One region of the Alteromonas sp. ABE4_545 genome, then DNA from elsewhere that is predicted to be linked to it. Evidence: predicted binding sites of a transcription regulator. Region 1 holds the regulator's gene; the other holds the start of a gene.
What was found. Region 1 encodes LexA, which represses DNA repair genes until DNA is damaged. Its sites were predicted from a motif close to TACTGTATNNNNATACAGTA; they were not measured.

Region 1 (16,567 bases):
AAGAAGCCGGCGGTGTAGCCAAAGAATTCAACACCATTGCGGTAGACGACGGTATCGCGATGGGTCACAGTGGTATGCTTTACAGCCTGCCGTCGCGTGAAATTATCGCCGACGCGGTTGAGTACATGGTTAATGCCCATTGTGCAGATGCCATTGTGTGTATTTCTAACTGTGACAAGATCACGCCGGGAATGTTGATGGCGTCTATGCGCCTTAACGTGCCGGTGGTGTTTGTTTCAGGCGGTCCAATGGAAGCGGGTAAAACCAAGCTTTCTGATCAACTGATAAAATTGGATTTGGTTGACGCCATGGTAGCGGCAGCCGATGACAAAGTGTCTGATGCCGACAGCAATGAAATTGAGCGTTCAGCTTGCCCTACCTGTGGTTCTTGTTCTGGTATGTTTACCGCTAACTCAATGAACTGCCTTACTGAAGCACTAGGCTTGTCTTTGCCGGGTAACGGCTCGATGTTGGCTACCCACGCTGATCGTGAAGCGCTGTTTAAGCAAGCGGGCAAAGTGATTGTTGATTTGTGTGAACGTTATTACAAAAATGATGACGAAAGCGCATTGCCACGTAATATCGCAAACTTTAAGGCCTTTGAAAACGCTATGAGTTTGGATATCGCCATGGGGGGTTCTACCAACACCATTCTGCATTTGTTAGCCGCAGCAATGGAAGGTGAAGTGCCATTTACTATGGCTGATATCGACCGTTTGTCGCGTAAAGTGCCCCACCTTTGTAAAGTGGCGCCGTCTACACCTCTTTATCATATGGAAGACGTGCACCGCGCAGGTGGTGTTCTCGGTATTCTCAATGAATTAAACAAAGCGAACTTGCTGCACGCTGATTGTTCTCATGTATTGGGCAAACCTATTGGCGATGTGATCAGCGAGTTTGATATTACGCAGGGTGACAAACCCGAAGCAGATAAATTCTATCGCGCAGGCCCTGCGGGGATTCGTACTACTAAAGCATTCAGCCAGGATTGTCGTTGGCCAGATGCCGACATTGACCGTCAAAACGGCTGTATTCGCGATATTGATCACGCCTTTAGCCAAGAAGGCGGCTTAGCCGTTCTATTTGGTAATTTAGCCGAAGACGGCTGTATCGTAAAAACAGCTGGTGTAGATGAATCGATTTTAAAATTCACCGGTCGTGCGCGTATTTTTGAAAGTCAGGATGACGCAGTAGCCGCCATTTTGGGTGAAAAAATCGAAGCCGGTGATGCGGTATTTATTCGTTATGAAGGCCCGCGTGGCGGCCCAGGTATGCAAGAAATGCTATACCCCACGTCTTACCTTAAGTCGAAAGGGTTGGGTAAGGCTTGTGCTTTGATCACAGACGGTCGCTTCTCTGGCGGTACGTCGGGTTTGTCAATTGGTCACTGCTCACCAGAAGCAGCCAGTGGCGGCGGTATTGGTTTGGTAGAAGAAGGCGATACCATTGAAATTGATATTCCTAACCGAACCATCAACATGGTGGTAAGCGACGAAGAGCTACAAGCGCGTCGTGAGGCTATGGAAGCGCGTGAGCGCCCGTGGAAACCTGTTAATCGCGAACGAAAAGTGTCTGTGTCATTGCGCAACTTTGCTATGTTGGCAACCAGTGCAGACAAAGGCGCAGTACGCGACCCGTCTAAGCTGGAAGATATATGACCGTTAGTGACCACGACTATCTTAAAAAAATCCTGTTAGCGCCGGTTTATGACGTGGCAGTGAACAGTGACTTAGTGTTGCTGTCGCGGTTAAGTGCTGAATTAGGAAACGAAGTTTACCTCAAACGTGAAGATCAGCAGCCGGTAAAATCATTTAAATTGCGCGGTGCATACAACTGCATCGCCAACTTGTCTGAGCCGCAAAAAGCCGCTGGCGTAGTGGCTGCATCGGCGGGAAATCACGCTCAAGGCGTGGCTTACTCTGCCAATATGAAAGGGATTCAGGCAACAATTGTCATGCCTGAAACCACGCCGGATATCAAAGTTGATGCGGTGCGTACCTTTGGCGGTCAGCACGTGAATATTGTGCTGCACGGTACTAACTTTGACCAAGCGAGTCAGCACGCTAAATCTTTGTGTGAGAGCGAAGGCTTCACTTTGATCCCGCCATTCGATAATCCGGATGTTATTGCTGGACAAGGCACCATAGCCCGAGAACTACTCGAACAAAACCCGAACATCGATACCCTGTTTATCGCTGTGGGTGGCGGTGGTTTGGCGGCCGGCATTGGCGTATACCTCAAGCAACTTAAACCTGAAATTAAGATTGTGGCGGTAGAGTCTGAAGAGTCAGCCTGTTTTGTGGCGGCAAAAGCCGCAGGTGAGCCAGTAACGCTACCGTCTGTGGGCATATTTGCCGATGGCGTTGCGGTGAAGTTGATGGGCTCAGAAACCTTTCGCTTGTGCGACCGTGTGGTCGATGAAATTATCACAGTGTCGAACGACGAGATTTGCGCGGCGATTAAAGACATTTTTGACGATACCCGCGTGATTGCCGAACCTGCTGGCGCTATGTCAGTAGCGGCAATTCGCAAATATGCCAAACTACACGATTTAAAAGGCCAAAAGTTAGGTGGGATTTTGTGTGGTTCCAATACCAATTTTCACACCTTGCGTTATGTGTCTGAGCGCTGTGAATTAGGCGAACAAAAAGAAGCGGTGTTCGCGGTTAAAATTCCAGAGCGACGCGGTGCGTTCAAGCAGTTTTGTGAGTATCTGGGTGGCCGCAATATCACCGAGTTTAACTACCGTTTTGCCAGTGAAAATGAAGCACACATCTTTGTCGGTATTAAACTCAAGCGTGGTCGTGAAGAGTTTGAGGCGTTAACCCAAGAGTTAGAAGACAAAGGCTACACGTGCTTTGATCTGTCTGACAACGAGTTGGCAAAACTGCACGTGCGTCATATGGTGGGTGGACGTCCGCCTAAAATATTGAACGAAAGCGTGTTTACCTTTGAATTCCCAGAGCATCCAGGCGCGTTGTTGAAGTTCTTGAATACCTTGGGAGAGCGTTGGGATATCACCTTATTCCATTACCGTAACCACGGTGCGGCTGAAGGGCTGGTGATGGCTGGCTTTGATATTCCGCCAGAGAGTCGTGAGGCGTTTGAAACCCATCTTGCTGACCTCAATTATCAGCACCATGATGTGACGAGTGATCCGGCTTATCAGTTCTTTTTATCAGACCCCAAACTCTGATAAAGCCTGAACTTGTTGAAGGCGTAGCACGATTAAAAAAGGCGATGAATCAATTCATCGCCTTTTTGCTTTTTGATTAGCCTTATGAGCTAACTCAAAGTGGCTCAGTACATGACTTTTTGCCACTCACCATCTACTAAGCGCACCTCGAAAAATGGCCAGTAGTGGGTGTCGAGTTTCAAGGTGATCACTTCTTCAACGTTATTGATATCCAGTGTTTTCAGCTTCACAGATTCTCGGTGCTGCTTGTCTTTCACTTGGGCAATAAAGTCATCTAGGGTCACTGTGGGTTGACCATCAATTGCAACAATACGGCGCATGGCGTAAACGTTATAGCGGTTTGCGGGAGAGCCATATTTATAACTCGCGATATACACGCCGTCACCGTCTATTCCGCGTTGCATTAGAGCGGCGCGGTGTGGTCTGTGTAGTGTTAGACCAGCCCAGAACAACACCCGATCAATGTCTTCCCCTGCGAGTAAAGACGTTTCTAATTCAGTATTTTGTACCTGACCCTCGCGAAGGTAGGTCACGCGAAGCGAGGGCGCTTGAGACAAAGCCTCAAAGGTTTTAAATGAAGTAACAGGCTGATCATTTATCGCCAACAGAATATCACCGCGCTCGAAATGGGCCGAGCTTGGCGAATCTTGCATGATTTCATAAATCATCAAGAGCTTATTGTTAACAGTATCGCCATTGATAATCTTGTTAAGCCACTCGTTAGGTAGGCCCCGCTGCAAAGCGTTCACTGGTGCAATTTGGGTTAAATTAATATTCAGTGAATAGAAACCTTGTTGCGCGGTGGCGTGATCAATCAGCTCTTGAATATAGTCAGCGGTTATCCCAGCTGAAAAATATTGGCGGCCCTCACCCTTATCGCCACCTTGGGTAAAGGTAGCCCAAAGAGCCGCGAGTTCGCCTTGTTCATTGAGGATAATGCCGTCGATAGTGCCGTTAGGGTTAACCAAGTGCGCGACCTTAATATTGTTCTCAGCAAATTGAGGCACGTTTGCGCGATTTAGCCATAGCTCCTGCACGGTATCGATATTGGTGCCGCGGTATTCCACCTCACCATCGTAATTCAACCCCATTTGAAGAATGGCGTCGTCGCGTTGAAGTGGTCGAGTTGCCAATTTGGCTTCCGCGACCGGTAGCTGGCCAAGGAGCTCTGTGGGGTAGCTCACTAATGCGAGATTGTGCAATGGATGCAAATATTCGACTTTACCATCAACTTCTAACTGGTTATTGAAGGTAATTTTAACCTCGCCCAACACACTGGGCACAATAGTACGGTCAATCACAATCCAGCCTTTTTCGGCATCAACGATAACACCGGTACCGTAGGTTTTCTCATTGCCTGAGCGACCAAGAATAGAATATGGGCTGCTATGCGTTACCTTCACTAATGCACTCTCCAAGCCCGTGTGATTAGCGACCGGGAGTGGCGTTAGATCTTCTGCCACGGTTTGTTTTGCCGGAGGAAGCGTGTTGGCAATGACATCGCAAGGCCAATAGCCTAATTCTGCATTAAAGTGACAGAAGCTGTGTTCAAACCACTGGCGATTTATTTCAACGAAGGCATATTGCGATGTTTTGGGGGCGCTTTTAGCGAAATAGCGAATATGCGCTTTCGTGCGGTCAGGAGTACGTGACAAAATCTCGTTGAACTGACTTAAATTCGCAATAGGCTCACCATTAAATTCGGTGATCACTGCATGGTTGGGAATATTGGCGGCTTTAAAGGCAGATGAGGCAAGCGCGACAAACACGCCTTCTAAAGGCTTATCCATGTGTCTTGCTTGTTGATATGACAAGTCATGAAACACACTGGCATCAAATTTTAATAGGGTCGTGGGCATCAACGCCGTTAAATCACTCACCTCAATATCGAAGCTTTGCGCAACACCTTGGCGCAGCACTTCTATCGACAGAGACTCTCCCACGTGTTGGTTAAACCATTGCTCTAAACTCACGAAATCGGCAACCGGCTCGTTGTTGATGGTGAGTAAAATATCTCCCACCTCTAACGCGGTGTCTGCTGGGCTGCCAGGCAAAATGGTATTGATGGTGAGCAAGCCTTTCAAATCGGCAAAAGTCGCGCGATAGGTTTTCTCTAATTCTGGCGTTAAACCAAGACGTTGCAATTCTGCATAAGGGGTTGATATGAAAGTGGTTAACAAACCGCCCCGAGCAATCGCTTTGCCTTGCTGGATGTTGTGCAGCGCACGAGTAACGGAATTAAGGGGAAGGTAAAACGCATTGGCTGAGCGAGATGCCGCTCCCGCGTTAATGGCTACCACTTGCCCTTCTACGTTGATCACTGGCGAGCCTGAACTGCCGCCGGTTGAAGCCGTTGATGCCTGTATGTAGTAGGTATTGAAGTCGTTATAGCGCCCCGCCCCATAGTTTGGTGCATCGCGATCCAGTCGCGAAATGGTGCCATCGAGAATTGACAGCTTTTGTCCGTCGTCGTTACCAACAATGCGAATGTCCTGTCCTACATGGGCGCTCTCGGGAGCGAGTTCAAACTCATGGGGAGTAACATATTGAATGTCTTCAGGGTTGTACTGATAGAAACCAAAATCGTGGACAGGGTCGATGTAAATCGGGGTTAATTCGATTTCTTCGTTGTTGAGCAAAATTGCCTTTGCTGTCACTGGGCCGGGCGTAACCACGTGGCGATTGGTTAAGATGATGCCGCGTTTTGCGTCCACGATAAAACCTGTGGCATAGCTTGATGTGTTCCAATTACCGTCAAAACTCACCGGCACATCAAATTGAATGCTCACCACGCCGTTAGAAACGCGTTCAATGGTTGAATTCCAATTTTGCTTTTGCGTGTTTTCACTTTGTGTGGCTGCGCAGCCACACAACCCAGCAATGAGTATGAACACTACTGCCTTTACGCCTATCCTTGTCATAACATTTCCAAAAACATCAATTTAAAATAGCAAGTTACATGATTTTGTTTGCGTAACCAAGTCCTTGAACGCAGTAAGGTTCTGTCTTTATTACCTCTGTTTAATCTCGTGTTGTGGGCAGATCTGCTGAGTCGTTGATTACGGCTAGCTTTGGCCACAATGTCAGCCAATTTTTTTTGCTGATTCGCTGCTGAAAGACGTGCAATGGGCGACGTTTATTCGGTGTGACCGTGAGAGCAAAGAGTCGCTCAAGGCCATAAACGCTCGCAAAAACGAGATCGTGGAGCCGCAACCCAACGGCTGTCTCTAGTTCTACCCAATAGCTCATTGCATCTAGGCTGTTTGAATAGGGAGGATCTTGGTATTTCAGGTGCATACGTGCCTGATTGCGCACTTCCCAATTCACATCGGGTAATAGGTGGGAAAGTGAAGATTCAATCTGGATTTCCGTCTCGGTAGACAAATCGGTGTTGTCGAAGTAGATCAGATCTACATCGTTCAACGGCGTGGGTGAAGCAACACCGTGTAGGTTGTCCCATGCCATATTTCGCACAAAACCAGCAGCAAGATAACTGTCTGGTAATTGCAGTTGTCGCGCTGCGTTAACAATATCGCAGCGCGCCTTGTCTTGCTGTAGCCACTGTTGCAATGTGGCTTGTCTGTCACTCATACGACGGGAGTATTACCAAGAACCATACATAGGGTTAGGTAATATAAGGATGTTGTGGCCTTGACGCGGCAATAATGCCTCAATGTCGGCGTCTTCTTGGGTAACAAAACGCACGTCTTCAATGTTGTCGCCTACTTGCATCTCAATGACCGCAGGTTTGCGCCATACACTTGGCACGGGTGTGTTCGCTTCAAAACATTCCGCTTTACCCGCTTCTATCATGGCGCGGCGACGATCTTTATCGTTAATAATGTCGTTGTGATTAATGGCGGCTTTGTCTTCCTTACTTCTGCCCATTAAACATGTGTTGTCTTGGGTTACTGGAAAACCGACGGCTTTTAGGTTTGCCCATGTGTGGCTATCAAGCGCTTGTGGGCGGTTTGTGATCGCAGCTAATTTGCCGCCTTTGGCTAAAAACGCTTTAACGAACGTAACCGCGCCGGGTACCGCATCTGCGTTTTCTTCTTTCACCCAGTTTGCCCAACCTTCAGAAGTGTACTTACCACCGCTTGTATCCAGGCGGCGTTGAAATTCACTGTTGTCTAGTAAGGTTTCGTCTACATCCATTACCACGACCCAATTTTCAGCGTTAATTTCGCGGTTGGTTAGTGCGTCGGCGGCATTGTGATAAAGCGACGTCGTGATCAATTTGTATTCTTTACTGATGCGTTGCCATTTCACTGCCGAAGTAAGAGGCAGTTCTTTATTCGGTTTGGCCGATACTGCGCCGGAAAAAGCAAGAGTGGCGGTGATAGCAACAAGAAGTGTGCGTTTTACAATGTGAGTCATAATGGTTCGCTCTGTGGGCAAATTAATGGTCTATTTTACGGAGATTGAAGAAACTTAACGGATAAACACGGTTAGATTGGCAACAATTGAGATAAAAATAAACAGTTAATGAAAAAAACTGGACTATTTGGTCTAATTTGTTTGGATTTGGGCTTTGTTTAGCTGCTGCTTCAGTGCTTTGGCTGTGACATAACCGTGTCGATGGGCGATAAACATGCCAATAGAGCCAAGGATTGTTAGTAATACTTCGAACTGATGGAAGATTAACCCCGCGGCCAAGCATACACACCCCAGCAAACCAAGTACCAATACGCGCTTGGAACCGGTGCGCCGATAGTTTTGTGGGAAGGCAAATAAACCGAGTAGTACCACAGGCACAATTAAGATGTAGTGGGTCCAATCAACATGATCTTGATGTAGGTAAATGCTGCCGTTCATCACGATCAATACTGCAGGTACAGCTAAACAATGCACAAGGCAAAGTACAGACAGCACCATTCCCCATATATCTCTCAACGTATGTACCTCAATATGAATTTGTAAGTGTTACAGTATAACATTGTTGGTGAGCAGAAAGGTATCACTGATCGTTGTTATCTTGGGATTGGGCGTGAAAAAATACGTTTTATTAAGGCTAACAGGGGCGAATGCAAACACCCGCCCCTATTGTTGAATTGCCGTTTCTGGGGTTAATGAGATGCGTCTTCGAGAATCGCCTTTTCCAGATGCTGGGCTATTTCTGGCCACACTAAGGCAATCACATCTTTGTGTAACGCCGACGCTTCTTCTGAATAACGCAAGCCGCCATCTGCCGTTGAGTCGAGCCAGTGATTGTCTTTTAGCGAGACAATAAAGCTCGACAGCACATTTTTGTCGTAAAACTCAGGAGAATTCATGCCGTACAAAGTTGATAACCGTTCAGCAATGTTCCGGCTGGTGCGCTCTAAACTCGCACGACTGATCTCACGCTCTTTTTTCAATACCGTCAACACCACAGCATAGCGTTGTAGTGTTTCTTGAATACAACGGCTTAATAGCCACGCAGAATGGAACTGCGGGCTGGTGGCTTCAGGAATAAAGTACATATCGTCCTGTGCCTTGAGCATACCTTGTTGTGCAAAGGTATTTAACAAGGTTTCGGTGTAAGCCAGAGCTGCGTCTTGTGTCATGTGCAAGAACCACTCTTTCTGTAGCAAAGGATACAAAGCCGCGACATGTTGAAGAATTGTATTTTTATGTGCGCCATTATGAGCAAACACAATAGATTGAATAAGTCCTGGCAACGCAAACATGTGCAGAATATTGTTGCGGTAGTAGGTCATGTATACCGCCCCGCCTTTCTGCAAGCTGATCAGCCTGCCGTATTCGTCTTCGGTAATATCAAAGCGGTTCAGCTTTAGCGTATCTTGTAACAGGGTATCGGCATTGGCTTCTGGCAAGGTGGCGTCTTTGCTGTATGGCGCGGTTCGCAACATTTGCAAATAGTCGGCCATTGATTGACGCAATTCCTGCTCGGTCATGGTATGAGTTTTTGACGATAACAAGCACAGCGATGCTAATGCCATGCCATTGATGGCGGCGGCGCTGTTGATCCTAACCATTACATTATTGGCGAGTTCATTAACCGTAGGGGTTAACCAAGCGGGCTTTTTATCGCTGGCCATATTGGTTTCACGCCATTCAGGGGCTTGTTTATCGAGAAATTGAGTGATCGATAAAGGCTCTCCAAAGTTCACAAAACCGTGACCATAGTTTTTCAACTTGCGAATGGCTGAAAAGACCTGTCCGGTTGATTCCTTTTTCTTCGAGCTGCCTTTTAGCTCTTTGAGGTAGCTTTTGACTTCCATGACATTCTCGTAACCGATATAAACAGGCACGATACTCACAGGGCGGTTTACACCTTTGGCGACGGCTTGTAATGTCATGGCTAACATGCCGGTTTTAGGGGGAAGTAATCGACCTGTTCGGCTGCGCCCTCCTTCGGGGTAGTACTTAACGGCGTAACCTTTGTTGAACAACAGCTCTAAATACTCGCGGAATACCGCTGTGTACAATTTGTTGCCAGCAAAGCTACGACGCAAGAAAAACGCACCGCCACGACGAAATACTTTGCCCACTGGCCAAAAGTTTAGGTTGATACCGGCTGCAATATGCGGCGTTACCATGCCTTCGTGATAAATAACATAGGTGAGCAACAGGTAATCCATGTGGCTGCGGTGGCAGGGCACATAAATGATTTCATGACCGTTATTGGCTAGTTCGCGAATTCGGTTAGCATGCTGAACACTTATGCCGTTGTAGATTTTATTCCAAATTCGCGTCAATAAACGTTCGCCAAAGCGAATCAAACCTTCGCGGTAATCGGCTGCAATTTCGTTGATGTATTCCACCGCGCGATCACGGGCTTGATCATGAGATAGCTTTTTACCCTTGCTCTCTTCGCCGATCGCTTTTTTGACAGAATCCGCCCCCAGTACCGCATTGTGCAGCTCTTGACGATCAAGCAGCGTAGGGCCAGTCAGTGTTTGGCGCTTTCTATGAAAGTGAGTACTTGCTACACGAATAAGTTTATGAGCGGAGTGTTTTTCACTGTCAACATTGTCGGCCATGGCGCGGGCCGATACGGCTTTGCTATAACTGATAAAGTTGTCGCGACCGAGAAAAATCACAATAAACAGTTTGCGCAACCAACTTGGGGTTGCTTGATCGGCAATTAGGTCACCAAAACCTGGCTTCCCTTTGCCCGGTGCGCGTCCCCAGGAAACAAATACTGGGACGACTTGCACGGCCAATTCTTTGTGTGTTTTGTGCAAGTGAAGTAATTCGGTGAACTGATCTTCTAAATCTGTTTTGGCGCCTTTTGCACGGAACAAAGGGCGAGTGCTGCGCAGAAATAAACTACGCGGATATTCTGTTCCGGCTAGGGTGACAGATTCTGTTGGGCTCGGTAGTCCTAACTGCGTTGCTGACATGCGCAAGGCAAGTTGGTCAGTCACCGAGTCAGATTGCAGCAAGTAGACGATGGGCTTGTTTTTATCGATGCCCAATTCTGACTCCACATCTGCGGGAATACTTTTGGTGCGAACCAGCCATTTTACTGGGAAATGAAACGCTGACAGCAACGTTTTGCGCATCCACGACATGTATTGGATTCCTGTAGAACTAATAACGCGCGCATTTTAGCATGAAACCATTCAGTGTGTATGACACAAGGTTATGTATCGATTAAATGACGAGACGAAATAGCCGGTATACAACGCAGAACCACGGTATTTAAGCGTTGTCATTTTATCGATAGTGTATATACTGACAGGTAACTGTATAGAAAAACAGGCTGTTTATGCGTCCACTAACTCCAAGACAACAGGAAGTGCTTGACCTCATCAAGTCGACAATGCAACAAACGGGTATGCCGCCCACCCGTGCAGAAATTGCGCGCGAGCTTGGCTTTCGTTCTGCAAATGCAGCAGAAGAGCATTTGAAAGCGCTAGCCCGTAAAGGGGTGATCGAAATGCTGCCCGGCACATCACGCGGGATCAAATTGAATATTCCACTTGATGATGAAGAAGAAGAGATGGGGTTACCGCTTATTGGGCGTGTTGCGGCGGGTGAACCAATACTCGCTGAACAGCATGTAGAGTCGCATTACAAGGTCGACCCTAGTTTGTTTCATCCTCAAGCTGATTTCCTGCTTCGCGTAAACGGCGAAAGTATGAAAGATATAGGTATTCTGGATGGCGACTTATTGGCGGTGCACCGCACAACTGATGTACACAATGGTCAAGTTGTTGTGGCACGGGTTGAAGACGATGTAACGGTAAAAAGGCTAGAAAAGAAAGGTCATGAGGTGTTATTGCACGCCGAAAATGAAGACTTTTCACCTATTCGAGTTGATTTAACCAGTCAGCCATTTCATATAGAAGGTATTGCTGTAGGCGTAATTAGAAACGCAGATTGGATGTAGTAAGCCTTTACTTTTTATTCGCGCACTGCTGATATTTTTGTGATTTTTTAGGGCTTGTTAGTCGTTTGATTAACAAGCTCGAATTTCTCCTTTTTTGTCATTCAATACTTGGTATTGCCCCTCCCTTACCTATCGCTTTTCTGCGAAAAGAAATTGACCGAAAAACTAGACATCGGCCAATTATTGCGCAATTCTTTAATTCAATTAACAAAAAATAAACAATAATTTAACTAAAGTTCACATGTGAGAAGTCGTGAGCGCAAGTTAATGGTGAGACACAACGGTGAAAGGAGACACGTTCGCCGGTAGCTTGTCCATCATGGAGGTGCTAAGTGAAAACGAGTACTCTTTGCGTAGCGGGTAGTTTGGTTAAGACAATAGTGGTATTGAGCTTAATGCTGTGTCAGCAAGCACTTGCATCAACCGATACCACGAATAATGCGTCGTCTGACGTAAACCTGCGCACTGGCGTTACTGAGATCAGCGGTCAGGTTTATGATTTACACATGCTGATGTTCGGTATTTGCGTAGCCATAGCCCTTATCGTTTTTGGGGTGATGTTTGTGTCGATGTATTTGCATCGCAAATCTCGAGGAGCTAAGCCCGCTAATTTTCACGAGAGCGTGAAAGTGGAAATTGCTTGGACGGTCATTCCTTTTCTGATTCTCATTGGTATGGCTATTCCTGCTGCCAAAACCTTAATCGCGATGGAAGATGCTTCTGAGCCTGATATGACCGTGCTTGTGACAGGCTCGCAGTGGAAATGGCATTACCAATACCTCGACGATGACGTTGAATTTTACTCCTTACTCGCAACACAACGCGAGCAAATCGAAAACAAATTTACCAAGGGCACGAATTATCTGCTCGAAGTCGACCGCCCATTAGTGATTCCTACCGGCCAAAAAGTACGTTTTTTAATTACTTCTGAAGATGTGATCCACAGTTGGTGGGTGCCTGACTTTGCCGTGAAAAAAGACGCAAACCCCGGTTTTATCAATGAGGCGTGGACCAAAGTTGATCAGCCAGGCATTTATCGCGGGCAATGTGCAGAACTGTGTGGCAAAGATCACGGCTTTATGCCCGTGGTGGTAATAGCCAAGCACCCTGACGACTATCAAGCATGGTTAACCGCAGAAGCCACCCGTCAACGGGAAGCAAAGGAAGAAGAGCAGCGACTATTAGCCATGAGTATGTCGATGGACGAACTGATGACAGAGGGGAAACGCGTTTACGACACCACCTGCGCGGCTTGCCATATGCCAAATGGCCAAGGATTACCGGGCGTCTTTCCGGCGTTGAAGGGCAGTGAAATGGTGAAGCATGATCAATATGGGCATATCGATATTGTACTGAACGGAAAAACCGGTACTGCAATGCAAGCGTTCGGAAAAATGCTGTCACTACGAGAAATTGCTGCTGTTGTGACTTACGAGCGCAATGCATGGGGCAACAATACCGGCGATGTAGTGCAACCCAAAGACGTTAATGATGTGGCTAACGGTAAATAGGAGCCCAATATGAATAGTTCTGAACTCGTCAATACCGACAGCCAAGTACCTCACGAAGCTCATCATCATGGTCCGCCTAAAGGCATTATGCGTTGGGTGCTCACAACCAATCACAAAGATATTGGCACTCTGTATTTGTGGTTCGCCTTCATTATGTTTTTAGTCGGTGGTGCCATGGCTATGGTGATCCGTGCCGAACTGTTTCAGCCCGGTTTACAGCTTGTCGAACCTAACTTCTTTAATCAAATGACCACGGTGCATGGCCTGATTATGGTATTTGGCGCTGTGATGCCCGCGTTTACAGGGTTGGCTAACTGGTTGATCCCTATGATGATAGGCGCTCCGGATATGGCTCTGCCTCGAATGAATAACTGGAGTTTTTGGATCTTACCCGGTGCGTTTTTGATCTTATTATCATCACTGTTTGTTGAAGGTGGCGGCCCTGCATTTGGCTGGACTTTTTATGCGCCACTTTCCACCACTTACAGTAGCGACAGTACCGCGCTGTTTGTTTTTTCTGTGCATATTATGGGGATCTCTTCAATTATGGGCGCGATGAATGTGGTCGTGACCATCTTCAACATGCGTGCGCCTGGTATGACATGGATGAAACTCCCTCTGTTTGTGTGGGCATGGTTAATTACCGCGTTTTTGCTGATTGCCGTTATGCCTGTGCTGGCGTTTGCGGTTACAGCCGTACTCACCGACAAGTATTTCGGTACGAGTTTTTTCGACGCCGCAGGGGGCGGTGATCCTGTTATGTTCCAACACATTTTCTGGTTCTTTGGTCATCCAGAGGTGTACATCATGATATTGCCCGCGTTTGGAATTATTTCTCAGATTATCCCCACGTTTGCGCGCAAAAGACTGTTTGGTTATTCGTCTATGGTCTATGCCACGGCTTCTATTGCTTTGCTGAGTTTTGTTGTGTGGGCGCACCACATGTTTACAACGGGCATGCCTGTGCAGTGGGAAATGTTCTTTATGTTTGCCACTATGCTAATTTCAGTACCGACCGGAGTAAAAGTGTTTAACTGGGTTGCTACTATGTGGCGCGGCTCAATGACCTTTGAAATTCCGATGATGTTTGCCATTGCCTTTGTGGTGTTGTTTACCATTGGTGGTCTGTCTGGCTTGATGTTAGCGATCACTCCCGTCGACTTTCAATACCATGATACTTACTTTGTTGTTGCCCATTTTCATTATGTATTGGTCACTGGTGCCGTGTTTTCCATTATGGCAGCGGTCTATTACTGGCTTCCTAAATGGACTGGGCACATGTTCGATATCACCTTGGCGAAGTGGCATTTCTGGTGCTCGCTAATTTCGGTTAATGTACTGTTTTTCCCTATGCATTTTGTCGGGTTGGCGGGTATGCCCAGACGCATTCCTGACTATGCTTTGCAATTTGCTGATTTCAACAAATGGATCAGTTTAGGTGGCTTTGCATTTGGGTTGTCACAACTGATCTTCTTGGTAGTAATGATCAAGGCGTGTCGCAAGCTTGGCGAGCCAGTTGATGCACGAGTATGGGAAGGGGCTGAAGGGCTAGAATGGGAAGCCCTGCCGTCTCCGGCTCCCTATCATTCGTTTGATACACCACCAGAAATAAAGTGAGTGACTAGCGATGACTCAGCCTGCCTCAATACACCGATCTTTGATGATAAAACTGGTCATTATTGTGATTGGTATGTTTGGCTTTGGTTTCGCGCTGGTGCCCTTGTATGACGTGTTTTGTGACCTAACCGGAATCAATGGTAAAACCGATAATCAAGCCAATACCTACAGCGCAGTAATGTTAGACGAGAGCCGCTTTGTGACGGTGGAATTTTTAACTCGGACTCATACGGGTATGCCGTGGGCCTTTTCGTCGCAAACTCAAAAAGTGAAGGTGCACCCGGGGCAGCTAAACGAAGTTACGTTTTATGTACGCAATCCATCAAATAAGGCGATGGTGGCCCAAGCGATTCCGTCTGTCTCACCAGGGCGTGCAGCACTGTATTTGAATAAAACCGAGTGTTTTTGCTTTAACCAACAGCCCTTATCCGCCGGCGCCGAAGCAGAAATGCCAATGCGATTTTATGTCGATCCTCAAATTCCCAAAGACATAACGTACTTTACTGTGCAGTACACCCTCTTTGATGTGACAGGTGATGACAAAGGCGGGGAACAAACTAATCCTTACTTAAACTCTGAAGCGATAGCGCAAACAGAGTAAAGGAGAATCCGATGCAACAACACTATGAAAAATACTACGTGCCAGCACAAAGCCCTTGGCCAATAGTCGGGGCGATTGCGCTGTTTTTAATTGCGGTGGGCGCAGGTAACGTAGTGATCGAAAGTACTAAAGACGCCGAGGGGCCAGGAAAGTGGATTTTACTCTCTGGCGTTATCGCTCTACTCGTTATGTTGACGGGGTGGTTTAAAAATCAAATTGATGAGTCGATGGCTGGCTTGTACAGCAAGCAGTTAGACCGTTCTTATCGACAAGGCATGAGCTGGTTTATCTTTTCTGAAGTGATGTTTTTTGTCGGGTTGTTTGGCGCTCTATTCTACGCCCGAAATATCGCAGTGCCTTGGTTAGGCGGTGAAGGTAATAATGCCATGACCAACGAAGTGTTGTGGTCTGGGTTCGAAGCGGTTTGGCCGCTAGTAAAAACACCGGGTGGAACCGAAACACAAGCCATGAGTTGGGCTGGCTTACCGACTATCAATACCCTTATTTTACTGGCGTCTTCGATTACCTTGCATTTCGCTCACGTGGGGTTAGAGCAAAATAAGCGTACTCAGCTAAAAGGTATGCTCGCACTAACAATTGTGCTGGGCTGTGTATTCCTCGCCTTACAAGTACAAGAATATATTCACGCTTATGACGATCTTGGGCTGACTTTTCAAAGTGGCATTTATGGCAACACCTTCTTTTTACTGACCGGCTTTCACGGACTTCATGTAACGCTTGGCACGGTTATCTTGATGGTTTTGTTTGCTCGCATAATGAAGGGGCATTTTTCTCCAGATAGCCACTTTGCGTTTCAAGCAGGCAGTTGGTATTGGCATTTTGTCGACGTGGTGTGGGTGATGCTTTATTTCTTTGTTTACGTATTGTGAGTGACGCATGTCAATAAGGGCGTGGGTTTGGTGTGATCCAACCAAAGGCTATAGCAATCAAAATCAAGGCGACGATAGCGGCCGAGGTGAGTACTCGTCGGCCAATAAATTTGCTCATTGGTTCACCATTTGTGTCGCCTTGCATCATGGTACGCATGGCGCGAAACAGGTTAAACACCATAAACGCGAGCATCAACATAATGACAATTTTTATCCACATCGCCTTACTCCGAGTCTAGGGTTTTCAATGATGTCATTGCGGTTGCTGATAGCCATTGGGGTTTGGGTTTTAGCCATGCTTATCATGTTAAGTTTGGCGATGTGGCAACTAACCCGCATGGACGAAAAGCAACAGCGTTTATCAAGCATAGCTGAAAAACAACAGGTTGCGCCGTTAAGCTTAGCGGC
Region 2 (16,567 bases), on a different contig from region 1:
CCAAACTGTTTTGTTTCAGCCACAAGAAACTCAACCCAATCTAATGGCGCAATGGCTAATTGCACTGAATCGAGTTGTGAAGGCTTTATCGTTGCTGTGATTTTTTTCATGTATTACTCCTGTCACCGAATGGTAACAATGCTGTCATACAAATGAGATCTACGTTTTACCACTTCCTGATACAGTATACAAATCGTCCAAAAGTATAAATTATCAACAATGCGAATAATAATGACTCTTTTTTGTAAGCCTGTGTGTTTTTAAAATAACAGCCTATCAACAGATAGGCGATCATGCATTAGATCCCATAAAAACGCGCCCTACAGAGAGTATTCAACAGTTTTATCCACAGCATGTGTGCAACATAAATTTGCCCTTAAAGATCGCGATCTTACAGGCAAAAATATAATGAAAAAAAATTGAACTTTGTGATCAAATAAGAGGAAAGATCACCTTGATTAATTGTTGGCCCAAATGAACAAATAAGCGGTAGTTAGTATAAATAAAGGCCTTGGTGAGTGCGCAATTTAGTCAGGGTAGCTTTTTGATCCATGATCACATTGAATAATCAAGAGGATCTTGTTCTTGATCATAAAATAAATTTGCTGGTTAATTCATAAACGATTAAGCCCGCATATTTATTGCGCGATCTTGCCCCAAAATAGTTCATGAACAGACTTATCCACAACTCGGTGACAAACTATTGATCTTCAGAGGTTGAAAGATCTGACTGTTGCAGTGCGTATGCTTTGGGGGAACAACCGAACTGTTGTTTGAAACAATTACTAAAATACGAAGGTGTGGTAAAACCAACGTCGTAAGCAACCCTAGCCACTTGCCCGCCGCTCTCAAGCATTTCACGTGCTTTTTGAAGCCTGAACTGTCTCAAAAAACTCACAAAGTTACCGTCGATTAGTGTTTCTAATTTGCGATTTAATTGCCGTTCACTCATGGCTAAATAGTCTGCGGCATGTGAACGTGTAAAAGCATCATCACTAAAATGCTTTTCTAACACGTCGATAAATTTGAGATAAAACGTCTGGTCCTTTTCATCGCTTAATTGAGCCGACACTGCTACACATTGTTTATCGTACAATGTCGATTTCACCTTACGTGCCTTTTGAACTCGGTTAGACAACATGTTTTTCACTCTTATGATGAGTTCGTCTTGTTCAAAAGGCTTGCTAATAAAGTCGTCTACTTCGGCCTTTAAGCTATTTATTCGAGTATTTTTGTCGCCTTTTGCCGTCAACATAAGAATAGGTGTAGAAGACAACAATTCGTGCTCTCGAATTTGTTTCGACAGTTGTTCTCCATCGAGGTGAGGCATGAGGAGATCCGTGATGATAAGGTCAGGAACAATCGACAACGCCACCTTCATCGCTTCCACACCATCACTCGCCACATAACACGCGTAATCCGACTTAAAAAGTGAAAACAAATAATGACGCATGTCTGCGTTATCTTCAGCTATAAGCAGTATAGGCTTCTGCTGAGGCTCATCGGTTTCAAGAAGTGGCTCCTCAACACTCGACTCTATTAGTTGAGGGCGTTGATAATCAGAAATGGGAAGGGATGATAAATCGTCGTAATAATCCACTTCATTCGCCGGTAAGCTAACAACAAATGTTGTTCCTTCGCCCCATTTGCTAGCGACGGTGATCCAGCCTTCATTGGCCATGATCAGGTCTTTTACCATAGCCAAGCCAACACCTGATCCTTTGACGGTTTCACTTGAACTCAAGCGCGTGAACCGTTCGAACACGTAATCAATTTCATCTTCTGGTATACCCTGGCCAGTATCAGTTACCACAAGTTCAAGCTGACCTTGCTGCATGCTGACAACCAGTTCAACTTGTCCTTTTTCAGGAGTGTAGTTAATCGCGTTCATTAACAAGTTGTACAGCACCTTATCTAGCGTATCTTGCAGTAAAACAAAGTTGCCTTTCACATCTAATCGCATGGTAATACGCTGTTGTTTTAGGTGTGCTAGAGGCTTCACATTCTCAAAAATTAACTGGCATTGCTGTTCAATATCGTAAGCACGAGTAGGAATGTCTTTAATCTTATCAAGTTGCTCGACTTCCATAAGTTGATCAACGAGCCGTGTTAAGCGCTGGGTGTTGCGTTGGATACGCTCTAGGCGATTCGAATTTTCTTTATCATTAGGGTGCATTTTTATCTGAGTTACAAAACCTGCAATTAACGTAATGGGTGTGCGTAACTCATGGGAAAGGTTAGTAAACAGTGTTTGTTTTTTCTCAAGTAGTCGTTTGATAGACGAATTACTCTCATCCAGCGCGCCCTGCTGTTTATTCACCAATTCAGACAACTCAATATTGCGTTTCGCCACTTGGTTATTCACCCAGCGTTTAAATACAACCGCCCACCACATCAATAACAATGCATAGACAATAAAAGCTTGCCACGTAAGCCAAAACGGGGGCATCACCCGAATAGGTATTACCGAAACTGGTTGTATTGCCTCACTTCGCGGGTCTACCACTCTCACTTCAAAAGTTAGCTCACCGATGGGAAGAGAATGGTAAGTAGCCTCTCCATATGAAGTTGGAAGTCTTGTCCATTCCTCTTCATAACCGCGCATCCGATATTCTATTTGTTGCCCTGATGATTGAGAGAAGTCTATGGAGGAAAAAGTGAAATGGAGTTCTCGATTAAAATACGCCAGCTCTAATACGTTTGACTCATCAATTGAATAGTTATAGTCGATTTGGTTGTATCGCTCATTTGAATTAAATGAATGAGTGAAAACCAAACTCGTAATTTTTACCTCTGACTTTCTGTTTTTTCGCAAAGATAAATAACTCAATGCTTTTTTTGTGTCTAAAATATAATTTTGCTTATCTCCAATAATTGAGATAACACCTTCCGATAATACCTCAATTCCATCGAAACCAAAATCAGTGTCATTTACCCCTATTTCTGGGCCAATATTTAAAGATGAGCCGTCAGATAAGTAAACTTTTAAACCTTTATTGCTTCCAACCCAATGAGCTCCATCTTGATACACACTCCCTCGAATAAAACGGAGGCGTGCTTCATTATTCAAACTAAACGACCTTCCATCACTAGGGTCGAATCCAATTAGTCCATGTCCAGATGTGCATAGCCAAATGATATCTGCACTATCCGTATACATACAACTAATGAGACTTTGACCTAACTGCTCTAACTCATGTTTCACCCAAACACCGTTATTTTGTCGATGATAAATATGGTTTTTATCATCACTGAATAATAACTCTCCGGCGTTATTCACTACCATTTTGTAAGGCTTACTCGGCACGGGAAAGGTTCTGATCAAATCGCCATGTAAACCAAATTCAATAACTCGCTCCTCGTCTCCTTTTAAGTAGGATATGAAGTTTTTACCATTGCTGGTATAAGATTGAACTCCAGAAAGTTCATCACAATAAGATCTCAAAGGATGCGCAGCGCTTTCTAAAACCTGTCCATCATCGGTTAACGTTAACGTAGAACAGGAATCGAGATTGAGAAATGAATTGGCCCCTATAAACACCAGAGCCTTACTTTTTGAATGCCTTGCAGATACTTTCTTCAATTCACCCGAATTTTTGTTCAAGTGAAAGATATTTAATTCAGAAGTAGCCAGCGTATATTCACCAGTAGATAAAAAGGTATAATCAATGTCAGGGCGATTATTGGCTTCTCCCTCAAATAGGTAATTCAAAAATTGATGCTTAGTTGGAATATAACTTAGACCTAGCTGTGTAGTAGCAAAAAGAATATCTCCAGAAACTATTTTCTGTAATGCTGTGACCGTTCTTATCCTTTGTTCATCTAACAAAGGATAGAAAAAATCAAACGTCTTAAATCGATTACTAATGAGGTCAAGTTCTAGCAATCCTCCTGATGCAACAATTAAGGACTTTTCATTAATAAACTCTATATCGTCAATAGGATATGCGTGTGTTAGAGGTTTTTTAATGAAATTCAGGTTTTTCAACGACAAATCAGATATATAAATTCCACTAACACCTCCTACAAAAATTTTAGAATTGTGAAGTGAGATATGAGAAACATCGTCTAACAATGGGAATGTTGTTGCTATATCATGAGCTTTAGTCACTAAACTCGAAGGGAGAATTTCAAATAATGTTCTAGAATCAGAAAACCAAAATGAGCCATCCTTACTTTTCGCTACTTCAAACACTGACTCTAACTCGTATTGCTTAAGTACTGAGGAAGCAGAATGTAACGTGTTCGCTTCCAAATCAATCAACAAAAAATCATTAATCGTAGTTAGCGCAATATAATTCTCAGATATCTTTCCTTTCCAGGCTCTTAAAAGTAACGAAGAAGACACATCAACTTTGTGAAAAGACTGTTTTGATATGTCAAATAGATAAGCACCACTTCCATATTCAGTAATAAGTAGTGTGTTATCGCCATCAAAATCTAAACTTGTAATGTATCCTTTGCCTAAAGGGCTATTGGTATCATCAAAAATTACTACCTGATCGCCAGTTATCTTAAAAAGTCCATTTTCCGCACCGATAAAGACAGAATCATTAACATCAATAATTGCTCTAATTATGCCTGACGGTGAATTCGAGAACTTACTACTAGACTCCAACGGCCGCTCTGTAGCGACACTAATGTGACTAAATAGGAAAAAAAATAAAACAAATGGGACAATATGAAAAAATGTCCCAAATCTGACAGTCCTTGTCTCAAATCTCATCACCAAAACCAATATTTACGTTTAATTTGTTCGTCGACATAAGAGTCAACAAAACAACTTAATTTTCTGTTAGGACATTAATATGAATAACAAACAAAAGCGTGTAGCAACTATTATTGAATTGAAAAAAAGCGAACTTCAATACGTCTTTGGTGGAAATATGTCTAAATATTTAAATACTAATCTAAGCGCTACTATAGACAGTATAGGTAAAAATAAACCAGATTGGACACCAATCCCAATAAAAATCTAATCAATTAAAAGCCACTGCATTCCTGCGTTCTCGGCGGCTTGACGGTCGTAAATATAGTCGCCGACATAGAGCAAGGTGTCGGGAGGGGAATGCCAGATTTTAGACACCATCAGCAAGGCGGTAGGATCAGGCTTTGCCGGCGCCTCTTCTCGGGTAATAACCAGTGAAATAGGAATAGCGTTCTGGGTAATTTTTTGCCTAGCAGCACGTTGGCAATTACGTGTCACTATGGCCATTGGCAAACCTGCCGCTCTCACTTGCTCAACCATGACTTTCCCATGAATTAGCCACGTTGATTCTGCTGCATCTCGCATTTCATGAGCCTGAATGAGCGCCTCGGCTTGTCGCATTTCATCTGTAGGTAAGTCGGCAACAAAGGCGAGAATATCTTGTTCTTGGGGACAACCTATTTCTTGCTTCATCGCAGAAAAGTTAAGATTTGATGTAACCAAGGTGCCATCTAAATCAAATATTACGCCTTGTACACCAGCTAAATTAAGCATTGGGCATATTCCTATTAGCTTTTCGAATAAGTACGCACGAAAACACAAACAGATTAGTATAATTAAAATACTGTTTATTTATACAGTAAAGTGCGATATGGTAATGGTGTCTTTCAACGCAAATGGAGTATAACCATGGCTATTACTACACAATATGTTGTAACACACAAAGGGGTTGAAAAGCTGGTGACAACAGATAAAAAAGAAGCTGACCAGTACGATAAAATGCTCGACGTGGCCGACAATTTGGCCGTTTATATTCAAGCCAAAGGGATAAAAATTGGTGACGATGCTGCTGAAGAATTATCGATCCTTCTCGCCAAAAATAAAGATGTGGTTGCCAAGCTTTTAAAGGGCGCAGCAGCAACTGACGTACTAGAAGACGACAGTGCTGAAGTTGTAAAGCTAACCGCAAACGGTTGATAGATGAGTAAATAAAGCGCTTTATATTAGCAAAAGCTGTTGTGTGTAGGTGGGTGCTTACCCCACCACCCCTTTTGTATTAAAACGTTTGATTACTGAGTGTACAGACTTAATTGTTTCGCGAAGTTCAAGACTCGCAGCCAAAGATGATTCCGACGATTGCTGGGTTTCAGCCGCACCTTCTGCGATATCGACAATTTGTTGATTGATATGTTCTGCGACTGAGCTTTGTTCTTCAACCGCAGCTGACATCTCGGTGGTCATTTCTGAAATACCACTTACTGCCGAATTGATCTGGCCAAGGGCCCCTCGGGTTTCTTCTACAATTTCAGCCCCTCGTTGTGCTGAAGCAAGCCCGGTTTCAGATACCGCAACTGCGCGTTTTGAACGTTGGGCCAACTCTTCAATAATCGAGTGTATTTTGTCTGTCGACTCGCGGGTTTTTGAAGCCAGTGAACGCACTTCATCTGCAACCACCGCAAAACCTCTCCCCTGCTCTCCGGCACGCGCCGCCTCTATAGCTGCGTTCAATGCTAATAAATTAGTTTGCTCTGCGATTGTAGATATTAAACTAGCGGCTTCGCCAATATCGTTTGTTGACTGCGCTAATTCCGACACGGTATCGGAAATAGATTCGACGACTTGTTTCAATTCTACAATTGCTGTTAACGCTTCTTGTGCTTTATTGTTTCCCATTTCCACGTTATGAGACGCTGAGCGAGCTTGATCAGCATTGGCCTCAACTCGTGCCGCCACTTCTTGAATAGCTTGCGACATTTGGGTAACAGCAGACGCAATTAGCTGGGTTGCTTGATTCTGTTGCACTACCGCAGAGCTGGTAATTTCAGCTTGTTGATGGGTTGTATTTGCTATGCGATCTAACAAACCGGCTGAGTCCATAATGCGCGTTAACGCCGTGCGACTGCGTGCAATTTCACACCCAACCATTAATTTAACTCTGGCTCGGCTACCAAAATCGGTGAAATACGTTTGCGACACAACAGCATTGCTGTAGGTTTCTGGGCTTAAGTTGATAATCGACTTCCAATCTTTCTGTTCTTTTGTCCAATACCATACGCCCATTGCGGCGGTCATCACGCCGCTGATCGCAAACGACTGCCACCCAGATACCCAACCCGACAGCAATGTTAACGGCACGCCAACGCACAATACAGGAATGCTGTCTTTAGCTACATATTGAATCAACTCAGGGACGGAAGCCGCAGATTTACCCGCTTGAAGTCTGGCATACCGCCTTCCAGCACGTTCCATTTCATCAGGTAATGCAGGCACTCGCACTGATTCATAGCCAACAATTTGATTATTCTCGAATACAGGAGTAACAAAGGCCGATACCCAATAGTGGTCACCGTTTTTGCGACGGTTTTTCACCAAGCCCATCCAAATATTGCCAGATTTTAGTGTACTCCACATTTCTTTGAAGACACCTGATGGCATATCAGGATGGCGAACCAGATTGTGGTTGTGACCAATTAATTCCTCTCTTTCATAGCCACTTACTTCAACAAATTCGTCGTTGCAGTGAGTAATGACCCCTCTTAGGTCAGTAGAGGAAATTAATCGATACTTGTCTGGAAATCGATAGAGTTTCTGGGTTACGGATTGATTTCTTCGCATGTTGTCGTTGTTCTCCACACATCTCGCTAAAGATCTGCCAAAAAACCGTTATTGTTGTAGGGTTATCGCTTAGAGACAGTCTCAAATTATTGAGTTATAAGATATTTATTCCACTTTTGGGCGCGGAATATTAACATCAATTATTTACAAATGTAGACTTTAGATTAAAGTTTCGCGAGTGCGATAAAGAAATTTTTTATTGATAGATATGAATATGTTCGTTGAATACTTAAACAACCGTAAACAACGCACCGGCGGCGTTGTCATTTTCAACCTACAGTATTAGCGCTAATCTATCATCAAATACAACGTTATGATTCATAGCTGTCATATGGTCTTGTATTGATTAATATCGCTTATAACCTAAGGAGAACTCGTCGAACCACGCAAAATCAATCTTGGCTCCAGAATGTGCTGTAACGACATTTTATGGTCGCCATAGGCCCTATTTAAGATCCAATGCGCTGCCATTGTGCCAATTTCTTTTACCGGGTAATCAATGGTAGTCAAACCCGGCGTAAGGTAGCTGGCAAAATCAATATTATCAAACCCGATTACAGATACATCGTGGGGTACGCGTTTCCCCAATTCTCTGAGTGCATTAATAGCGCCAGACGCCATCTCATCGTTAGCACAAGCAACAGCAGTAAAGGGGATTCCACGTTGGTGCAAATCAAAAATACCCTGCTCACCCGATTTCGCCTGAAAATCGCCTTCGTACATCCACGCAGAGTCATACGATATGCCCGCTTCTTCTAACGCTTGTCTATGACCATTTAAACGCTTGATACCATCGGCTTTAAACAAGGCACCAGAAATATAAGCAATATTTTTGTGACCAATATCAGTAAGGTGTTTGGTCGCGAGATAGCCACCTTGTAAGTTATTTAAACTAATGCAGTTGTCTCGAATAGACTCAATATAGCGGTTCACTATCACTAGCGGCACGTCTTGTTCCACCAGCGAAATCAAGTACTCATCGCTCACTGCTTCAACATGAAGAATAAGCGCATCACAACGCCGACTGAGTAGTGCTTCTATTTCTTGCTTTTCTTTTTTCTCGTCAGAATGCCCAGTGGCAACAAACATATGCTTGTTGGCTTGACGCAGAACATGCTCCGACCCACCCATCATGGCACCGAAAAAAGAACCGTGTAGTTCTGGTACAACATACCCTATGGTATTGGTTTTGTTCGACGCCAATGAAGCAGCAAGTACATTATGGCGATACCCTAATTCTTGCATGGCTTTGAGCACTAACTCACGTGTTTTCTCCTTCACAGTATCTGTATTGTTAATCACACGAGATACTGTTGCTGAGGACACTCCTGCTCGCTCGCTAACTTGCTTAATCGTTACCATATTTTTTCTACTTGCTGTTACTACTGTGTCGCTAAGCGCTTGTCGCCCAGCTCTTGCTGAATACGCGCTATATTTTGATTGTCTAATTTATACCAGCGCATGATTAAAGCAACCATTAATGAGGCCATCGCTGGTAATAGACAAAATGACAGCACAATCCCATCTACCACTACTTGTTTGTGTATGTCTGCTTCATACCCATAGAAAGCCAGTAACCATCCAGCCATTGCTCCACCTAATGCAAGCCCAACTTTGATGAAAAAGACAATCGTAGAGTAAGTCACGCCTGTCAATCTCACTCCCGACTTCCACTCGCCGTAATCAACCGTATCTGCCATTTTGGACCACAATAAAGGCGTTGCCATTTGCAGCGTGAGCCCCCAACTAAAATGCAATACCAGCGAGACAAACCAAGCGTCGGTAGGTATGAAATAATTAATAAAGCAAATCACCGCACTGGTAATTTGCAATCCAATATAAGCTTTAATTTTACACACGCGTTTAACGAGAGGTTGAGCAAGGGCGCAGCCAATAATACTTCCCACCAAGCCTACTGTGACAAATAACGTGACATCATCAGGACGCTGCATCACATATTTAACGTAATAAATCGCCAAAGTGTTACGCAACACCATACCCGTTAGTAAAACCAAGCCCACCAGACACAACACACGCCATTGGTCGTTACGCCACAGCGCTGCCATTTGCTCGCTGGCTTTTACCTTGAGCGCTGATACAGGCCTAATACGCTCTCGCGTGCCGGCAAAGCACAACCCAAACAACACCATGCCCAAAATACTCATGACAATCATGGTGTATTGATAGCCAAGTGCCTTGTCGCCACGCCCCAGATAATCAACAAGGGGCAACGTGAGAGAGGTCACCAATAGGCCGCCTAACATGGCAAACACGAAACGGTAAGATTGGATTGAAACACGGTCTTCTGGATCAGATGACATCACCCCGCCCAGAGCAGAATAGGGAATATTAATGGCCGTATACATCAACATCAAAAAAGTGTAGGTCACAAAGGCATAGATAAACTTACCGTCGCCCTCAAATGGTGGAGACGTAAATGCCATTACACTTGATATTGCAAACGGAATAGCCAACCAGAGTAAATAAGGCCTATAAGACCCCCACCGTGAACGTGTTCTGTCAGCCATCGCCCCCATTAGTGGGTCGGTAACTGCATCAATAATACGCACTACCAAAAACATAGTACCCACAGATGCAGGACTCAACCCCACAATATCGGTGTAGTAAAAGGTAAGAAATAACATGACCGTTTGGAACACCAAATTACTGGCCGTGTCGCCGAATCCATATGCTATTTTTTCTTTTATCCCAATCATGCGCTTAGCCTACTTCTCGCCGCGATTAAGCAATAGTCGGCTCAGTGCTTTCGCACTTGCTTTTGGGGTTCGTTTTTGGGTTTCATAATCAACGTAAACAATCCCGAATCGCTTCTCATAACCCAATGCCCATTCGAAATTGTCGAGTAAACTCCAAACAAAATACCCTGTGATATTCACACCTTGCTCCATTGCGTTTGCCACCGCATTCATATGATTTTCAAGGTAACGCACACGCTGCTCGTCGTAAACCTCGCCGTCGATCATCACATCATCGCTCGCCAGACCATTTTCGGTAATGAGTAAAGGCGGAAGTGTATAATCCCGATGCAATTGCATTAATAAATCGGTCAGACCTTGAGGGTAAACTTCCCATCCCATCGCCGTGGTTTCTAACCCTAATTCAGGCGACAAATGCGTAGGGTCAACAGTACCGTTGGCTTGAATCCGCTCTCTGGTGTAATAGTTCACTCCCAAGAAATCGATAGATTGTGCAATCAGTGCCATATCTCCCGCCTCAACTATCGGTCTATGCTCTTGGGGTATTGCGTCGATCACGTCTGGGTATTTACCGGTCAGAATAGGCCGAATATACCAATCGTTAAAATGCGCATGTACCCACTCCGTGGCCGCCCTATCATCTTGGCTTTCCGACGCTGGATAAAAGGGAGTAAAATTGAGCACAATCCCCGCCTCGATATGAGGTGCGTTTTTTCGCAGTACTTGCATCCCCAAACCGTGTGCAAGTAAAAGGTGATGCACCGCCTTTTTACCGAACGCTTTACCTATTAGCCCTGGCGCATGAATACCCGCTTCATAACCGAGATAACCACTACAAAATGGCTCATTCAACGTGGCATAAGAATAAACCCTATCACCGAAAGCCCGGCTGACTACGTCGACGTAATCAGCGAAGGCCTGAGCCGTTTTGCGATTAAGCCAACCACCTTCATCTTCCAAATACTGGGGCAAATCCCAGTGATAAAGCGTAACGTACGCCTTAATATTCTTAGCGTTAAGCGCATCGAGTAAGGCAATGTAAAAACCGAGGCCTTGCTGATTAACCGTGCCGTTTTTGTTGATAACTCGTGGCCAACTCACTGAAAAACGATACGCATCAACATGTAAAGCTTCGACTATTGCCAAGTCTTCCTGCCACCGATTCACATGGTCACATGCTACAAGGCCATGACTTGCATCTTTGATTTTCCCAGGTTGCTCACAAAAAGTGTCCCAAATCGATACTTCGCGACAATCTGCCGCTCCCTCTATTTGAAATGACGAGGTGGCAACGCCTAAGGTAAATGCAGGCGATAAAAAGGGAGACTGCGGAGGTAATTTTATGTCCATCGGTTTTATCAGGTCCTCGTTAAACACTTAACAGCACTTCAATACGAATTGGAAGCGTTTACATTACAATATTTAAAAACAGGCAAAAAAGAGAGCGTTGGGAAATAAGTGTAAGCGCTTTCATTTATTTTTACAAATGCTTTACATAATTGGCGACAATTTCAAGGTAGAAAATACTGCTTGTATTTGAAGTTATGTAAGGTAGGTTTTCGCTGACCGGCTTTGCCACACAACTTTGCCGATTATATTGTTTGCCTGTACCCAACCAATTTGTGCAGGCGTGACAGATTCATTGAAATTATCCCCGCCCAAAAAGAAACCAAACTCAGGTTCTGCCGCCACCACGCGTTTGATAACCACACCATATTGTGGTGTACGAGCCACCACAATATCGTGAAGTTTATACGTTATTTTCGGCCATTTCAGTGCCAACACAAACGTGTCCGGAGACAGTGTTGGCAACATACTTCGGCCGTTAACACGCAGTATTCGAAACATTACAAATCTGGGTAAAGTACTGTTTCTGAAGGTGGATAAGGGCAGGTCGCAGTCTTAGTTTTAACGCCTTTGGTCTCCCAAAAATAGCCTGCGAACTGATTAACGAGTTCAAGTAGTGCAACCGCTTTATCACGGTCAACATGTTGTTTACACGCTGAGCCAGCAAGCATAATGCGGTGTACTAAATCATGCACATCAGGAAACGCCTCAATTTGAGGAGCTTTAAAGTAATCTCCCCAAATCACACGTACTTCACTTTTTACTTTTTCGGCATGAATCTCTTTTTCTCGTACTAAACGGCTCAACTGGGCTTGCTGAGAAATAGAGAGTTTTTCCACTCCCTCCAGCTCTAACAATAAATCGTTAAACCGAATCACACTTAATGCCGCAATTTGCGCCGTTGATGGGTCATAAATTTTGCACGGAATATCGCAGTGGGCGCTTGCAGATTCAAATTTAACGACACTATTTAGACTTGTAAGCAATTGATGCAACATGATTAGTTTCCTTTTACTTGACGACGAGTAACTACTTTATAAATCGCGAACGCACATGCAGCACCAGCGGCAAATAAAGACGCATAAAATAACGCGTGTAAGAATGCGCTGCTCCAATGCTCGTGATCATGCCCTGGATGAGCAAAAGCAAGAGGAGTAAAAAGTGAAACTAATAATGAAAATATAACGGTTTGTAAGCGTGTTAAACGCATAGTGAGCTCCTTTTATTGTTAATGGATTGGGCGAGTGTGATAAGTTTTTTGTTGGCAGCTGGGTGTTAATGAGCCGGAGTACATTGCCGTACCGTAATGCTGTTGCTCAAACAGATAGCGCTTTTTATCAGCCGTATGTAGGCCCCATAATATGTGCTCGTGAGAAGGGCTTGAGTTAGCTAAATCTGCCATGCAAGCGCACGCATCTTCCAACGCCTCCTGCGCCAAATTATGCGCCTTCTCACGAATGTAAAAGTCGGCGAGGTTGTGATAACTCACCAGTAGCGCAGCAATGGCTCGACGAGATACGCGATTTAACGCAAGTAACTCTTCAGATAAGCGGATGGACTGTTGATAGAAACACAACGTCTGTACGTGTTGATGGCGCTCAAAACTCAGGTTGCCAGTTTGAATAGCCTGTTCCCACTGTTGATAAAGTCGTCGGAATTGTTCTAACTCGAGCATAAACCTTTCCTCCTCGCACTTTTGCCATCATGCATAAACGAACATGAAAGGCGTATCATTTGCCGCCTGTACAATACGTTGTGCCTGTTGTAACACAGCCGATTGCAGTTCAAATTCCGCTAGCGCTCTGTAGGCTTCACTCAACGTCGAAGCCAGTGAATTAATTTTTTCGATCAGCGAGGCGTTTTGCCCTTCTTCCACTTCTAACAAAATGGTCGCGATATCAAAGGCACAGCCTAAATACGCAATGCATTCACGGAACTGGCCTTCTGCATACAACATAGTGCCCTGTAGCTCGTCTCTCGCGAGAAAATAAATGGCTTGATCTGGGTTGCTGTAAACCCAATCGGTATGTTTGGTACAAAGATATGAAAGATGCATAACTCCCTCCTAATGATTAAAAGGTAGCTTGCCTGAGAAATGATTGCAAATGATAATTGTTTTTATTTGTGATTGTTATTGTTGGCGATCAAAAAAAGGAGCCATAAGGCTCCTTTAGTGAACGTGCAGACAACATTATTTAACGCTTAACGTGCCTTTCATAATGCCGATATGGCCAGGGAACGAACAAAAGAAAGTGTAAGACTCGCTCGCAGACAGTTTGCTCACATCAACAGTAACAGATGTTGATTCTCCACCACCAATCACGTTAGTAGCAGCAATAACACGATCATCACCTGGCTTGATGTAATTATTGTCCAAACCGACCATCATAGCGTCATTCGCAATCGGCTGTGCATCAGCACTTTTAGACAGTACCCAGTTGTGACCCATAATGGCCTTATCAAGGGTGCCAGTGTGTTCCAGGTTCACCGTGTAGGTTTTGCAAGAAGCGGGAATCACCATCTCTTTAGTATCGAATTGCATTGCGTCATTGCTCTTTACCGTCGTCACACACTCGTCAGCTTGTGAGGCAGCAGAAAAAGCCAAAACCAATAGCGCGAAAAAGTTTCTTAATTTCATTGGTATTCCTTAACTAGTTAACTGATTTCTCGGGTGAAGTTAGCACTTAATTTACAAAACAGAAAGCGAGATTTACTGAAATAAGTGCGATTTCGGTCTTGAGTACACAAAACTTGCGACTAAAGATCTATCTCAAATACTTAATGATAATGATTCTCATTACAATAAAATTGAGATATAGTCGCACAAGATTTATTCGATACGCCCCATTTTTGTCGACGGGTTTGTACGTATTTAGCTTGGTATAGGGCATAAAAATATGACGATGACACGCCAAAATATTACCGCTCTGACGCATATAGTGCGTTATGGAAAAGCGCCTAATTCTCCACAAATACTCAATAGTTTTCTGAAAGAATCTGAGTTGCTCGCGGAAATAGGTGAAACCACAGAAAAGCTCAACCAACATCTGCGTACTGCTCAAGTCCTGCTCGACACCATCTGTGATTCGCTCGTACCTAAACACTGGCGCCTACAGTGTTTAGACAATATTTATCGCCCTTTGCATCACGCGCAACGAGTAGCAAAGAACGAGCAAGAGCAAACCAAAATAAATCGATTCCAGTACGAAATGAACGCAACCGTTCCTTACTTTTTCTGACCTAATCAGGAGACATAATCCAATGAGTAACACACGAATTGAACGCGATAGTATGGGTGAACTGGCCGTCCCCGCCGATGCTCTTTATGGCGCCCAAACTCAACGCGCGGTGAATAATTTTCCTGTGAGCGGGCAGCGCATGCCCGAAGACTTTGTGCGTACTCTGATCTTAGTCAAAAAAGCGGCCGCAATCACAAATGTATCGCTTAAAGGCTTACCCGAGCACATTGGCGAAGCCATTACTAAAGCGTGTGACACCTTATTAGGTCACGAGGATATCTTGTCTCATTTCCCGGTTGATATTTATCAAACTGGCTCAGGCACAAGTTCAAACATGAACGCCAATGAAGTGATTGCTAATGTCGCCAGCGAATTGGCTGAGGTGCCAGTGCATCCCAATGATCATGTTAATTACGGGCAAAGCAGTAACGATGTGATCCCAACCAGTATTCATGTGAGTGCGGCTATTGCGCTTCACACCAAGGTAATACCCGCTTTGCAACACTTGCAATTAGTGATTGAAGAAAAAGCAGCCACACTGGTTGATTACTGTAAAACGGGCCGCACGCACTTGATGGATGCCATGCCAGTACGTATGGATCAAAGCCTCACAGGTTGGGCAGCGCAAATTCAGCAACAAATTATTGCCTTATCGGCCCAACAAAAAGCCATTCAAACACTGGCATTAGGCGGTACAGCGGTGGGAACAGGGGTTAACGCAGACCCGGCCTTCGCAAAAGCCTTTAACACAACCCTGAGCCAACTCACCGATATTGAATTTACTGCATCAGACAACTTCTTTGCCCTGATAGGCTCACAAGACACCGCGGTAAGTGTTTCGGGCGCACTAAAATCAACGGCCGTCACACTGATGAAAATTGCCAATGATCTACGTTGGATGAATTCAGGCCCATTGGCGGGTTTAGGCGAAATCGCGCTACCTGCATTACAACCTGGCTCATCTATCATGCCCGGAAAGGTGAACCCTGTGATCCCGGAAGCGGTCGCGATGGCCTCAGCACAAATTATGGGCAACGACACCGCTATTACTGTTGGCGGGCAAGCGGGTAATTTTGAACTGAACGTAATGCTACCCATGATTGCACACAATCTATTAAACAGCTTAACACTCACCGCCAATAGCGCTCGCTTGTTAGCCGACAAGGCCATTAAAGGCTTCACGGTGAATCAGGAAAACCTTGAGAAGGCCCTGCATCGCAACCCTATTCTTGTTACTGCACTGAACCCGATTATTGGTTACAGCAAAGCGGCCGACATTGCCAAACAAGCATACAAAGACAACAAACCCATTATCGATGTTGCAGAAGCCATGACCGACATTCCAAGAGCGGAGCTCACCGAGCTTCTCGACCCGAAAAAATTAACGGGTGAATAACGAGTAACAAGGTTGAGTCTGAAGCAGCAGGCTCAACCCCAAAATAAAAGACCTAACGACAGAAACCTAGCATACAAAACAATGTACGTAAGGAGGCAACATGAAAACCATTTTTAGAACATCTCACCCTTCAAGTGAAGTGAGTTTTCTTTTGTGGGTTAGCTTAAGAATTGTACTTATATGTCTACTTATTCTTGGTTACAGCTTCTTGTGTAAAGCGCTCCTTCTGGTTTGACCAGATTACCAATTATTTTCTCCTTATTTATATCACCGACGTCGGTGTGATATTTGATACGTAACCCTGTAGTCAATCACTTATTTATAT

Region 2: the regulator LexA is predicted to act here: its motif matches at 5,551-5,570, upstream of ACXAH6_RS03355 (YebG family protein).

The regions. Positions count from the first base shown of each region.
Region 1 covers NZ_JBSWYY010000003.1:8,810-25,376, forward strand. Annotated here, with positions in the region: gene ilvD (dihydroxy-acid dehydratase) at 1-1,658, shown strand, start outside; gene ilvA (threonine ammonia-lyase, biosynthetic) at 1,655-3,196, shown strand; gene ACXAH6_RS03930 (trypsin-like peptidase domain-containing protein) at 3,301-6,117, opposite strand; gene ACXAH6_RS03935 (nucleotidyltransferase family protein) at 6,218-6,787, opposite strand; gene ACXAH6_RS03940 (HAD family acid phosphatase) at 6,800-7,576, opposite strand; gene ACXAH6_RS03945 (MerC domain-containing protein) at 7,709-8,092, opposite strand; gene plsB (glycerol-3-phosphate 1-O-acyltransferase PlsB) at 8,266-10,719, opposite strand; gene lexA (transcriptional repressor LexA) at 10,917-11,540, shown strand; gene coxB (cytochrome c oxidase subunit II) at 11,936-13,051, shown strand; gene ctaD (cytochrome c oxidase subunit I) at 13,061-14,668, shown strand; gene ACXAH6_RS03970 (cytochrome c oxidase assembly protein) at 14,679-15,269, shown strand; gene ACXAH6_RS03975 (cytochrome c oxidase subunit 3) at 15,281-16,159, shown strand; gene ACXAH6_RS03980 (DUF2909 domain-containing protein) at 16,170-16,379, opposite strand; gene ACXAH6_RS03985 (SURF1 family protein) at 16,407-16,567, shown strand, end outside.
Region 2 covers NZ_JBSWYY010000002.1:196,167-212,733, forward strand. Annotated here, with positions in the region: gene ACXAH6_RS03335 (P-II family nitrogen regulator) at 1-110, opposite strand, end outside; gene ACXAH6_RS03340 (ATP-binding protein) at 701-4,618, opposite strand; gene ACXAH6_RS03345 (hypothetical protein) at 4,809-4,979, shown strand; gene ACXAH6_RS03350 (HAD family hydrolase) at 4,976-5,482, opposite strand; gene ACXAH6_RS03355 (YebG family protein) at 5,618-5,905, shown strand; gene ACXAH6_RS03360 (methyl-accepting chemotaxis protein) at 5,963-7,543, opposite strand; gene ACXAH6_RS03365 (LacI family DNA-binding transcriptional regulator) at 7,907-8,905, opposite strand; gene ACXAH6_RS03370 (glycoside-pentoside-hexuronide (GPH):cation symporter) at 8,926-10,260, opposite strand; gene ACXAH6_RS03375 (GH1 family beta-glucosidase) at 10,270-11,610, opposite strand; gene ACXAH6_RS03380 (S26 family signal peptidase) at 11,803-12,108, opposite strand; gene sodN (superoxide dismutase, Ni) at 12,108-12,605, opposite strand; gene ACXAH6_RS03390 (hypothetical protein) at 12,608-12,817, opposite strand; gene ACXAH6_RS03395 (hypothetical protein) at 12,836-13,282, opposite strand; gene ACXAH6_RS03400 (hypothetical protein) at 13,310-13,663, opposite strand; gene azu (azurin) at 13,799-14,245, opposite strand; gene ACXAH6_RS03410 (hypothetical protein) at 14,505-14,846, shown strand; gene ACXAH6_RS03415 (class II fumarate hydratase) at 14,869-16,242, shown strand.